2 regions of the Roseixanthobacter finlandensis genome follow, and region 1 is predicted to be linked to the other one. Evidence: riboswitches for the same ligand, from Rfam matches in the RefSeq annotation. Region 1 holds a riboswitch; the other holds the start of a gene.
What was found. A riboswitch is a leader RNA that binds a small molecule or an ion and turns the genes downstream of it on or off. The one in region 1 is predicted to bind glycine.
Positions count from the first base shown of each region.

Region 2: another riboswitch for glycine. It lies ahead of gcvT (glycine cleavage system aminomethyltransferase GcvT); the one in region 1 lies ahead of V5G24_RS03905 (D-amino acid dehydrogenase).

Region 1 is NZ_CM195536.1:839,792-845,968, forward strand. Features, by position in the region: gene V5G24_RS03895 (NAD-dependent succinate-semialdehyde dehydrogenase) at 1-845, shown strand, start outside; gene V5G24_RS03900 (tartrate dehydrogenase) at 881-1,954, shown strand; glycine riboswitch at 2,176-2,278, shown strand; glycine riboswitch at 2,280-2,394, shown strand; gene V5G24_RS03905 (D-amino acid dehydrogenase) at 2,458-3,750, shown strand; gene V5G24_RS03910 (hypothetical protein) at 3,765-4,040, opposite strand; gene V5G24_RS03915 (SDR family NAD(P)-dependent oxidoreductase) at 4,078-4,824, opposite strand; gene V5G24_RS03920 (fumarylacetoacetate hydrolase family protein) at 4,836-5,690, opposite strand; gene V5G24_RS03925 (alpha/beta fold hydrolase) at 5,952-6,177, opposite strand, start outside.
Region 2 is NZ_CM195536.1:4,048,260-4,054,436, forward strand. Features, by position in the region: gene V5G24_RS19055 (M16 family metallopeptidase) at 1-603, shown strand, start outside; gene V5G24_RS19060 (hypothetical protein) at 792-1,550, shown strand; glycine riboswitch at 1,625-1,724, shown strand; gene gcvT (glycine cleavage system aminomethyltransferase GcvT) at 1,899-3,056, shown strand; gene gcvH (glycine cleavage system protein GcvH) at 3,059-3,436, shown strand; gene gcvPA (aminomethyl-transferring glycine dehydrogenase subunit GcvPA) at 3,508-4,851, shown strand; gene gcvPB (aminomethyl-transferring glycine dehydrogenase subunit GcvPB) at 5,057-6,177, shown strand, end outside.

The DNA.
Region 1 (6,177 bases):
TGACGGGCCTACCTGCCGGCATCGGCGAGGAACTGACCGCGAGCCCGATCGTCCGCAAGATCTCCTTCACCGGCTCCACGCGGGTGGGCGCGCACCTGATGCGCGCCTCGGCACCGACATTGAAGAAACTGAGCCTCGAGCTGGGCGGCAATGCACCGTTCATCGTGTTCGACGATGCCAACCTCGGTCTGGCCGTCGAGGGCGCGATGGTCTCGAAGTTCCGCAATGCTGGCCAGACTTGCGTGTGCGCCAACCGCATCCTGGTGCAGGCGGGAATCCACGACGCCTTCGTCGCCCGGCTCGGCGAGAAGGTCAAAGCGCAGGCGGTTGGTCCGGGCACACAGGCTGGCGTCGGTATCGGTCCGCTGATCAATGCAGCGGCCGCGTCCAAGGTCCGCGCGCATGTTGATGATGCGATGAGCAAGGGCGCGCGCGTGGCGGCGCAGGCCCATAGCGGGCTCGACGAGACGCGCTTCGTCGCGCCTCTGGTGCTGACCGGTGCCACCATCGACATGCTTTTGGCCAATGAGGAAACCTTCGGCCCGGTGGCGCCGATCTTCCGGTTCGAGACCGAGGCGGAAGCGATCGCGATCGCCAATGGCACGCCTTTCGGACTTGCGGCGTATTTCTTCACCGAGGACATGCACCGCGCCTGGCGGGTGGGCGAGGCGCTCGAATTCGGCATGGTGGGGCTGAATACCGGCGCCATCTCCATGGAGGTCGCGCCCTTCGGCGGCGTGAAGCAGTCCGGGCTTGGCCGCGAGGGCGGATATCTCGGCATCGCCGAATATCTCGAGCCCAAGGCATTCCACATGGGCGGGCTGAAGCTCGACCCGATGGCCTGACATCGGCCTGATATCAACCACATGAGGAAACGTAAATGACCGACAGACGCTACCGGATCGCCGTCATTCCTGGCGACGGCATCGGCAAGGAAGTCATGCCCGAGGCGACGCGAGTGCTCAAGAAGGCCGCTTCGCTCTACGGCTTCACGCTTGAACAGACCTGGCACGAATTTGCCTGCTGCGACTGGTACGCCCGTCATGGCGAGATGATGCCGGAGGACTGGAAGGAGCGCATCGGCTCGTCCGACGCGATCCTGTTCGGCGCGGTGGGCTGGCCGGACACGGTCCCGGACCACGTGTCGCTGTGGGGCTCGCTTCTGCAGTTCCGTCGCGAGTTCGACCAATATGTGAACCTGCGTCCGGTCCGGCTGATGCCGGGGGTGCCCTCGCCGCTGGTCGGCCGCAAGCCGGGCGATATCGACTTCTGGGTGGTGCGCGAGAACACCGAGGGCGAATATACCTCGATCGGCGGGCGCATGTATCCCGGCACACCGCGTGAGATTGTGGTGCAGGAAACCGTGATGTCGCGCCACGGCGTCGACCGGGTGCTGAAATACGCGTTCGAGCTGGCGATGCGGCGTCCGGCCAAGCACCTGACCTCGGCGACAAAGTCGAACGGCGTCGCGATCACCATGCCGTACTGGGACGAGCGGGTGGAGGCGATGAAGGCCTTCTATCCGGAGGTGCGGACCGACAAGTACCACATCGACATCCTCACGGCGCAGTTTGTGCTGAACCCGGACCGGTTCGACGTGGTGGTGGCCTCGAACCTGTTCGGCGACATCCTCTCCGATCTCGGCCCGGCCTGCACCGGCACCATCGGCATCGCACCGTCCGGCAACATCAATCCCGACCGGACCTTCCCTTCGCTGTTCGAGCCGGTGCACGGCTCCGCGCCGGACATCGCCGGCAAGGGGATCGCCAATCCGCTCGGTCAGATCTGGTCGGCGGCGATGATGCTGGAGCATCTCGGCGAGGCGGACGCGGCGGCAGCGATCGTGCGGGCGATGGAGCGCACCTTGATCGACCCGGCCTCGCGGACCGGCGACATCGGCGGCCGGGCCGATACCGCGACCTGCGGCAAGGCGGTAGCGGACGCTCTCGCGTGAGCAAAATTTTCACCGTGCCGCCCGGCTTTCCGGGCGGTGCGGGGAAACGTTCTTCGCCGAAAGTCTCCATCGCGTGTGGCGCGTTGGGTTAGAGCCTGGTCTGAGCAAGTTGAAACGACGTGATCAGTGCCGGGATGACCAGAATATCTAATAAATGTCTCTCCGCCTCACGCGAGGTCTTGAGCATGCCGTGATTGTGTGCAATTGGTCGCGGGTCTGATAATGATTATGCGGGAGAGATCAGCAGTCCTCCCGGGCACATGTCGGCGCCGACGGAGCAACCCCCCAAGGAAACTCTCAGGCAAAAAGGACCGCATAATCAGGACGATCTGGAGAGAGGCGCCGCCCGGTTGGCAGGCGCCCACCGAAGGGGAAGCCCGAATGACGGCGGTGGTGCACCGTCCACCTCGGGGCGAGCTCTCAGGTACCGTGACAGATTGGGGGCAGTCGGCTGGATGCCAGAGGCATCCATGTCATGTCGTCCTCAAGCGCGGGAGAGCTCCATGCGCAGCATCGCCGTCATTGGAGCCGGTATAACCGGCATTACCACTGCTTATGCCCTGAGTGAGCGTGGTTATGACGTCACCGTCATAGATCGTCAGCGCTACGCGGCGATGGAAACATCCTTCGCGAACGGCGGACAGCTTTCGGCCTCCAACGCTGAAGTCTGGAATTCTTGGGCAACTGTGCTGAAAGGCATCAAATGGATGTTCAGGCAGGACGCGCCTCTGCTGATGAATCCGAAGCCTTCCTGGCACAAGTATTCCTGGATGGCCGAGTTTCTGGCCAACATCCCAAATTACAAAGCGAACACCATCGAGACCACTCGCCTCGCCATCCGGGCCCGCGACTACATGTTCGACGTGGCGAAGCGTGAGGGCATAGATTTCAATCTCGAAAAGCGCGGCATTCTGCATATCTATCGCGACAAATCCGGCTTCGAGGCGGCGGCCCGTGCCAGTGCGCTCTATGCGCAAGGTGGATTGCCGCGGCGAGCGCTAGGTCCCGCCGAGATCCATGAGATCGAGCCCACCCTCCACGGAAACTATTACGGCGGCTTCTTCACGGAATCAGACTCAACGGGAGATATCCATCTCTTCACGCGTGGTCTTGCGAAAGCGTGCCGGCGCCGTAACGTCCTTTTCCTCCATGAGGCGGCGGTCGACTCCGTCAGGCATTCTCTTCAGGGCTCCCGACCTCGTATCGACATTTCGCTCACGATTTCCCCAGCGGATGAAGTCGCGCCCGCTGTCCACGAGACCCATCGCTTCGATGCTGTCGTGGTGTGCGCAGGCGTGGGGTCACGGGCGATTGCCGCTCAGTTGGGGGATCGTGTGAACGTTTATCCGGTGAAGGGCTATTCGATCACCGTGATGCTTGATGATGAGGCCAGCCAGAACGGGGCGCCCTGGGTGAGCCTGCTCGACGACCAGACCAAGATTGTTACAAGCCGCCTCGGGAAAGATCGCTTCCGCGTTGCTGGGACCGCCGAATTTAACGGCGAGAACCGCGACATCCGTGCGGATCGCATTCGCCCTCTGGTGGAGTGGACGCGCAAGCTGTTTCCGCAGGCGTCCACGGCGCGGGTGGTGCCTTGGGCCGGTCTGCGTCCGATGATGCCGGACATGATGCCGCGTGTCGGGCCCGGGAAGCGGCGGGGCGTGTTCTACAACACTGGCCATGGGCATCTCGGCTGGACCCTGTCAGCTGCGACTGCTCAGATGATCGCTGAAGCGGTTGCCATTGATATGCCGCTCGAACCCTCCTCGCCAATGCTCAGTGTCGCGGCGGAGTAGGGCGCCGGAGCGGATCAAACCGCTCCAGCTTTAGCCATCAGGCGCGTTTTTTGCCCTGCCGGGCTGATCTGCGGTTCGCCCGGGCGCAACTGGGCGAGCCTGAGACGGTTCTGGGCGGCGGCGATCTTGTCCACCATCAGGCGGCCCGCGGTCCTGAGCCCGTTGCGCGCGTTGGACGCCACCGGAAGGCGGAACACGAAAGCCAGTCCCCGTTCCGCCGCCATCTCGCGACCGGCGCGCACGACCGCGGATCGGATTTCACGGCTCGTCTCCGGGAGCGCCGTGCCCAATGCCGCGAGGCCGTAAGCCTCGGTCCCCCCGATGCGATCAATAGGTCGCGCGGCCCCCGGACACGTCGAAGACGGCGCCGGTCGAGAAGGACGCCTCGTCGCTGGCGAGCCAGCACACCAGTGAGGTCATTTCTTCAATCGTTCCGAAGCGGCCGACAGGAATCTTCGACAGCATGAAATCGATATGCTCCCGCGTCATCTGATCGAAGATTGGCGTCCGCACCGCGGCCGGCGTTACGCAGTTGACCCGGATATTCGTCCGGGCCATCTCTTTGCCCAGGGCTTTGGTGAAGCCGATCACACCGGCCTTCGAGGCGCTATAGGCGGAGGCGTTGGGGTTCCCCTCCTTGCCGGAGATGGAAGCAATGTTGACGATCCGGCCGTAGTCCTTCGGCTCCATGGAGCGAATGGCGGCCTGGTTGCAGTAGAATAGGCCGTTGAGGTTCACATCGATCACCCGACGCCACGCATCGGCCGGATAGTCCCGCACCGGAAGATTGGGGCCGGTAATGCCTGCGCTCGCCACCAGAATGTCGAGCCCGCCAAGCGCGATGATGCTCGCATCCATCGCCCGGGTTACCGCTGCGGCGTCGCAGATGTCGAGCGCCTGGACATCATGAGCGCCCGTCGCCGTCCTGGCGGCAGCCAGTGCTTCCACCTGCAAATCCCAAAGGCTCACTCTGGCACCTTCGGCAACCAGACGTCTTGCCACGTCAGCGCCAATGCCGGAAGCGCCGCCGGTCACGATGGCGGCGCGATTGCGAAAACGTTCGGCGAATACCATCGCTCAATTCCTCAAGCGCGCGTCCAGGCGACGACGTCCTGGCGCTGGCTCCCAAGCCTTTCGATCCCAAGAGACATCACGTCGCCGGGCCTGAGATAGATCGGTGACGGCTTCTTGCCCATGCCGACTCCGGGCGGCGTTCCGGTGGTGATGATGTCGCCTGGCATCAGCGTCATGAACCGGCTGAGGTAGCTGACGATCTCCGCACAGGAGAAGATCATTGTCCGGGTATTGCCGGCCTGCATGCGCACGCCGTTCACATCGAGCCAGATGTCGAGATTCTGCGGATCGCCGACCTCATCTTGTGTCACCAGCCAGGGGCCGACAGGCCCGAATGTGTCGCAGCCTTTTCCCTTGTCCCAGGTGCCACCACGCTCGAGCTGGTATTCGCGCTCGGAAACATCGTTGACGAGGCAGTAGCCGGCGACATGAGCAAGTGCGCCCTCCTCCTCCACATAGGAGGCACGGGTGCCGATCACGATGCCGAGTTCGACTTCCCAATCGCCCTTCGCGGACTCCTTTGGCAGCATCACGGTGTCGTTCGGCCCAGAGAGAGAGGAAATTGCCTTCGTAAAGACCACCGGTTCCTTGGGGATCGGTAGATCGGCCTCGATGGCGTGGTCGACATAATTCAGCCCAATGGCGATGAACTTGCCGACCGAGACGATCGGCACGCCAAGTCGTGGCGTGCCTTCGACCAGGGGAAGCGAGAGCGGGTCGAGGCGGGACAATTCGGCGAGCACCGGGGGCGCCAGCGTCGCGGGGCTGATATCCGTTAGATGAGCGCAGAGATCGCGAATACGCCCTTCGGCGTCGACGAGTCCCGGCTTTTCCTCGCCCTTCTGGCCATAACGCAGCAATTTCACGGTTCAGGTTCCTGCGATGTGATTGGGGAAACTACGGCTGCGCCGATCTGCTGCCGAAGCATTCATTCGGTGATGGGCATGCTTCGGGCGGACCACGGACGCGAAAATATCGCGGTCGGAAGGCTCCCTTCCGATGTCTTCCGCATTCGACCGTATCGGCAGCGCCGATTTCACGCGTCGTGGCAATGGAGATTGACCCGGAGTTCGCCCGGCCTGAGCGAGGCAGCAGGATGGGCGCAGGCGATATCTTGCCCGGCGACCTCAGTGCTTGAGGAAGTCCAGGACCATGCGATTGAACTTGGCGGAGTGCTCCCATTGCGCCCAGTGGCCGCAATTGTTGAAGACGTGAAGCTCCGAATTCGCGATCCCTGCAACAAGACGAAGACCCACATCGAGCGGGACGAAGCGGTCGTTGCGGCCCCAGATGACCAACGTCGGAGCGGAAATCTCGCCGAGGCGGTGGCCGACGTCGGGAAACTGGCGTGGG
Region 2 (6,177 bases), 2.1 Mb from region 1:
CCGGTCGCGGATGTGCAGCCCCAGGGCCTCGGCAAAACCGATGTGATCCCGCTGGATGTCCCCCAGTCCGTGGTCATGATCGGCACCGACGGGCTGGAGCGGCAGGACCCGGATTTCATCCCCGCCTATGTGCTGAACCACATTCTCGGCGGCAGCGCCTTTTCCTCGCGCCTGTTCAAGGAAGTGCGCGAGGCGCGTGGGCTCGCTTATTCGGTTTATTCCTACCAGGTGGCGCTGGAACACGTGGGCCTGTGGTTCGCCGGCACGGCCACCAAGAACGACCGCGCGGGTGAATCCATCAAGATCATCAACGAGGAGTTTCAGCAGATCCTCGACAAAGGCCCGACCCAGGAGGAGCTGGACGAGGCCAAGAGCTATCTCACCGGCAGCTATGCGCTGCGCTTCGACACCTCCTCGAAGATCGCCGGGCAATTGCTCCAGATTCAGATCGACAAGCTCGGCATGGATTATATCGATCGCCGCAATTCGCTGATCGAGGCGGTGACGCTGGAGGATCTGCGCCGCGTCTCGCAGCGTCTCGCGGGTGCGCGCAAGGCTCTGGTGGTGGTTGCCGGGCGACCGGTCGGGGTGGTGGGAAACTGACCGGCCGGCACCGCCGGTAACCATAGAGTCAGATACCTCCCCAGGGACAGGCTCAAGGCGCAGGTCCCCCCTCCCCCTGCGCTTTAACCTTCTGTTATACATACGCCTGTTGCGGAGGTTTTTGGAGTTTCCTCATGCGTTTTGCTTTAGACGCTGCTCTGCCTATGCGTGTGTTGGCCGGGGCAGCCATGGCCATCACCCTTGCAGGGTGCGCGGGCAACTCGCAGGGAACGTTTGGCGCGCCCGGCGTGAATGTCGACGCGGCTGCGGGCGGGGTCGGCGCGGCCCAGCCCACCAATAATATGACCGTGGGCACCGGCCCCGATGCGGTCGAGTTCGAATGCCCGCGTGTGGATGTCCGCTCCGGCGCGTCCGCCTGGCAAGTGCCGGCTCCCGGCGGCGGCCTGAAATACCAGGGCTCGCTCGGTCAGCTGGCCCGCGAATGCAATATCGCGAACGGCGTCATGACCGTGAAGGTCGGCCTCGACGGCCGTGTCCTGCTGGGCGACAAGGGCTCGCCCGGCGCGCTCAACGTGCCGATCCGCATCGCGGTGGTGCAGGAAGGCCCTTCGCCCAAGACCATCACCACCAAATTCTTCGTGGTGCCGCTGAACATTCCCCAGGGCGAAACCCAGACCACCTTCACGGTGGTGGAGGATACCATCTCGTTCCCGGTCACCACTCCGGACGCTATGGCGAAATACGTGATCTATGTCGGCTTCGACCCCAAGGGCGAGACCCCGGCGCGTCCCCGTCCGGCCCGACCGCGTCCGGCGGCGCCTGCTGCCGCTACCACGGCTCCGGCCGCAACCACTGCTCCGGCAGCCGCCGCGCCCGCCGCCACCCAGCCCGCGGCCAGCAAGCCGGCGGCGGACCCCAATACGTTCGGTCCCGCCCCCACCTTCGGGCCTGCCCCGGCGACCTTCGGCCCGCCACCCGCGCAATGACAGAAAGCGCCGCATTGACCCTTCGGCGCGTTTCTCTATGGTGACCGCGGCCGTTCCTCGGAGCGGTCGCTCGGAAGATCCCTGCGGGAGAGACCGGCCCATCCCCGGATGATGGCCGGCGCCGAAGGCGCAACCGCCCCGGAACCGCTCAGGCAAAAGGACCGCAGGGGGACGACACTCTGGAAAGCAGCCGCGGCGTGACCCTCAGGGATCATGCGGGTGGCTCACCGAAGGCGTAAGCCGTGCCCGTTCCACCGGGTGCGGTCAAATCTCTCAGGTTCCGGTGACAGAGGGGGCGCCGCTCGGGTCGAAAGACCCGATGACTTTGGCGCGCCCCCAGGAACCGGAATGTCACATCCCGAGACCGATCTCCCCCTTCTGAAGACGCCCCTGCACGGCGCCCATGCGGCGCTCGGCGCCCGCCTCGTGCCGTTCGCCGGCTATGACATGCCGGTGCAATATCGCGACGGCATCCTGGCCGAGCATGCCTGGACCCGCACCCACGCCGGCCTGTTCGACGTGTCCCACATGGGCCAGGCCAAGCTCGTCGGCCGCGACCATGCGACCACGGCCGCCGCGCTCGAAGCGCTGATTCCCGCCGACATCCTCAATCTAAAACCCGGCCGCCAGCGCTATTCCCAGCTGATGGCGGACGACGGCGGCATCCTGGACGACCTCATGGTCACCCGTCCCGGCGCGCCGGAAGAGGACGGCACCTTGCTGCTGGTGGTGAACGCCGCCGGCAAGGAGGCGGACTATGCCCATATCGCCGCCCGCCTGCCCGCCGGGGTGACGCTGGAACGGCTCGACGACCGCGCGCTGCTCGCGCTCCAGGGTCCGCAGGCCGCCGCTGTGCTGGCGCGCCACGCCCCCGAAGGCGCCGCGCTGGACTTCATGGCCGCCGGCCCCTCGCGCTTCGACGGCATTCCCGTGCATATCTCCCGGTCCGGCTATACCGGCGAGGATGGGTTTGAAATCTCCATCCCCGAAAGCTCCGCCGTCACCGTCTGGAACACGCTACTGGCCGAATCGGAGGTGAAGCCCATCGGCCTCGGCGCGCGCGATTCGCTGCGGCTGGAGGCGGGCTTGTGCCTCTATGGCCATGACATCGACCCCACCACCTCGCCTGTCGAGGCCGCCTTGGTCTGGTCGATCCAGAAGCGGCGACGGGAGGGCGGCGGCTTTCCCGGCGCCGCGCGCATCCAGCGCGAGCTTGCCGAAGGTCCGGCGCGCGTGCGCGTCGGCCTGCGCCTTGAGGGGCGCGCGCCGGCCCGCGAGGGCGCTGAGATCGCCAAGGATGGAACCGTGGTCGGCACGGTTACGTCGGGCGGGTTTGCGCCCACCCTCAACGCACCCATCGCCATGGGCTATGTGCCGCCGGCCCTCGCCGTGCCCGGCACCGTCCTCGACATTCTCGTGCGCGGCAAGGCATTGCCCGCGACCGTCGTCACATTCCCGTTCGTGGCCCAGCGCTACGTCCGTAAGAGCGAACAGAAGGGGGCCTGACCATGAGCGACGTGCGCTACACCAAGGACCATGAATATGTCCGCATCGACGGCGACATCGCCGTGATCGGCATTTCCGATTACGCCCAGAGCCAGCTTGGCGACGTGGTATTCGTGGAACTCCCGGAGGTCGGCAAGACCGTAAAGCAGGGCGCGGAAGCCGCCGTGGTCGAGAGCGTGAAGGCGGCAAGCGAGGTCTATGCCCCGGTCTCCGGCGAAGTGGTCGAGATCAACCCGGACCTTGAAGCCGCGCCGGGCGCGGTGAACGAGGACGCCGAGGGCAAAGGCTGGTTCGTGAAGCTGAAGCTCGCGAACCCCGCCGAGCTGGACGATCTCATGGATGCGGCGGCCTATGCCGCTTTCGTCGAAACGCTGAGCTGACACACAAACGAGCCGACCCATGCGGAGCCGCCGGAATGCGCGGCGCCGCAGGTTGGCGAGGTAAACGCATCATGCGCTATCTGCCCCTCACTCCCGAAGACCGCACCGAAATGCTGGCGCGCATCGGCGCGCCGTCGGTGGACTCCCTGTTCGCCGACATCCCCGCCGACAAGCTGCTCGCGGACCTTCCCGATCTGCCCCGCCGCAAGGGCGAGATGGAGGTCGAGCGCGCCTTGTCCCGCCTTTCCGCGCGCAATGTGGCGGCGGGCTCGGTGCCGTTCTTCGTCGGCGCCGGCGCCTATCGCCACCATGTGCCGGCGAGCGTGGACCATCTGATCCAGCGTTCGGAATTCCTCACCTCCTACACGCCCTATCAGCCCGAGATCGCCCAGGGCACGCTGCAATATCTGTTCGAGTTCCAGACCCAGGTGGCGGAACTCACCGGCATGGAAGTGGCCAACGCCTCCATGTACGACGGCTCCACCGCCGCCGCCGAAGCAGTACTGATGGCCCATCGGGTGACGAAGCGCGGCAAGGCGGTGCTGGCGGGCAATATTCACCCCCATTACGCGCAGACCATCGCCACCATCTCCCATTATGCCGAAGTGCCGCTGCTGCGCCTCGCGCCACAGCCCACGGGGCCGGACGATGTGAGCGCGGCCATCGACGAGACCGTCTCCTGCGTGGTGGTGCAGAGCCCGGACGTGTTCGGCAACCTGGTGGATTTGAAACCCATCGCGGAAAAGGCCCATGCCGCCGGGGCGCTCTTGATCGCCGTGTTCACGGAAGCCGTATCGCTCGGCCTCGTCGAGCCGCCCGGCGCGCAGGGGGCGGACATCGTGGTGGGGGAAGGCCAATCCATCGGCAATCCCCTCACCTTCGGCGGCCCCTATGTGGGCCTGTTCGCCACCCGCGCGAAATTCGTGCGCCAGATGCCCGGCCGCCTCGCCGGCGAGACGGTGGATGCGGAAGGACGGCGCGGCTTCGTGCTCACCCTCTCCACGCGTGAACAGCATATCCGCCGCGAGAAGGCCACTTCCAACATCTGCACCAATTCCGGCCTGTGCGCGCTGGCCTTCACCATCCATCTCTCGCTGCTGGGCGAAGCGGGGCTGACGCGGCTCGCCCGCATCAACCACGCCGCCGCCTGCGATCTCGCCGACCGGCTGGCCGCGCTCGACGGCGTCGCGGTGCTGAACGAGAGCTTCTTCAACGAATTCACCATTCGCGTCGCGGGTAACGCCGCCGAGGTGATCGAGAAGCTGGCGGCCAAGGGCATTCTCGGCGGCGTGCCCTATTCCCGGCTGGCGCCCGATGCCGGCCTCGACGATTTGATCCTGGTGGCCGCCACCGAGACATCCACGGACGAAGACCGCGCCGCCTATGCGGCCGCGCTGAAGGAGGTGCTGGCATGAACGCGCCCCTTACCGCCAGCGCCCTGCTCCCCCTCTCCCGCTTGCGGGGGAGGGTTGGGGAGGGGGCCCGTGAAGCCAAGCCTCCCTTCAATATTTCGATGCCGGATCTTTTCCCCCTCCGTAGCCCTCCCCCGCAAGCGGGAGAGGGAACGGCCGTCTTCTTGCCGAAAGCCGCTCGCTCTTTCCTCTCCCAGGAGATCCGCTCATGAATCGCGAAGGACGCGGCGCGACGGCGCCTCAATCGGCGAGCGAAATCGGCGCCGCCACCTTCACCGGCAACCGCGCGCTCGATCTGGAAGAAGGCCTGCTGTTCGAAATCGGCCGGCAGGACGTCACCGGCGTCGATCTCGACGAGCCGGCCGGCTTCGCGCCGCGCCTCGGCGAGCTGGAGCGCAAGGCCCCGCTCGGCCTGCCCGGCCTCAGCGAGCCGGAGGCCATGCGCCATTACGTGCGGCTTTCGCGCATGAATTACGGGATCGACAGCGGCCTGTTCCCGCTCGGATCCTGCACCATGAAGCACAATCCCCGCCTCAACGAGCGCATGGCGCGCCTCGCTGGGTTCGCCGATATCCATCCGCTTCAGCCGGTCTCCACCGTGCAGGGCGCCTTGGGGCTGATGGGCGAGCTTTCGCGCTATCTGCTCACCCTCACCGGCATGGATACGGTGGCGCTCACCCCCAAGGCCGGCGCCCACGGCGAATTGTGCGGCATGATGGCCATCAAGGCCGCGCACGAGGCGAACGGGCGCAAACCCAGTATCGTCGTGGTGCCGGAAAGCGCCCACGGCACCAATCCCGCCACCGCCGCCTTGCTCGGCTATCAGGTGAAGTCCATTCCCGCCCGCGCCGACGGCACGGTGGATGTGGAAGAGGTGAAGAAGGCGCTCTCGGAAGACGTCGCCGCCATCATGCTCACCAATCCCAACACCTGCGGCCTGTTCGAGCCGGATGTGGTGGCGATCGCCGAGGCGGTGCATGCGGTGGGCGCCTATTTCTATGCCGACGGCGCGAATTTCAACGCCATCCTGGGCAAGGTGCGGGTTGGCGACCTCGGCGTCGACGCCATGCACATCAATCTGCACAAGACCTTCTCCACCCCCCATGGCGGCGGCGGACCGGGGGCGGGGCCGGTGGTGCTCTCAAAAGCGCTCGCGCCCTTCGCCCCCGCCCCGGCGCTGGTGGTGGAGGGTGAGACCTTGCGCCTCGTGGAGCAGCAAGGACAGGCGGGCGCCGAGCAGGCGCTCGGCCGCATGAGCGCGTTCCATGGGCAGATGGGCATGTTCGTGCGCGCGCTCGCCTGGATGCTCTCCCACGGCGCCGACGGCAT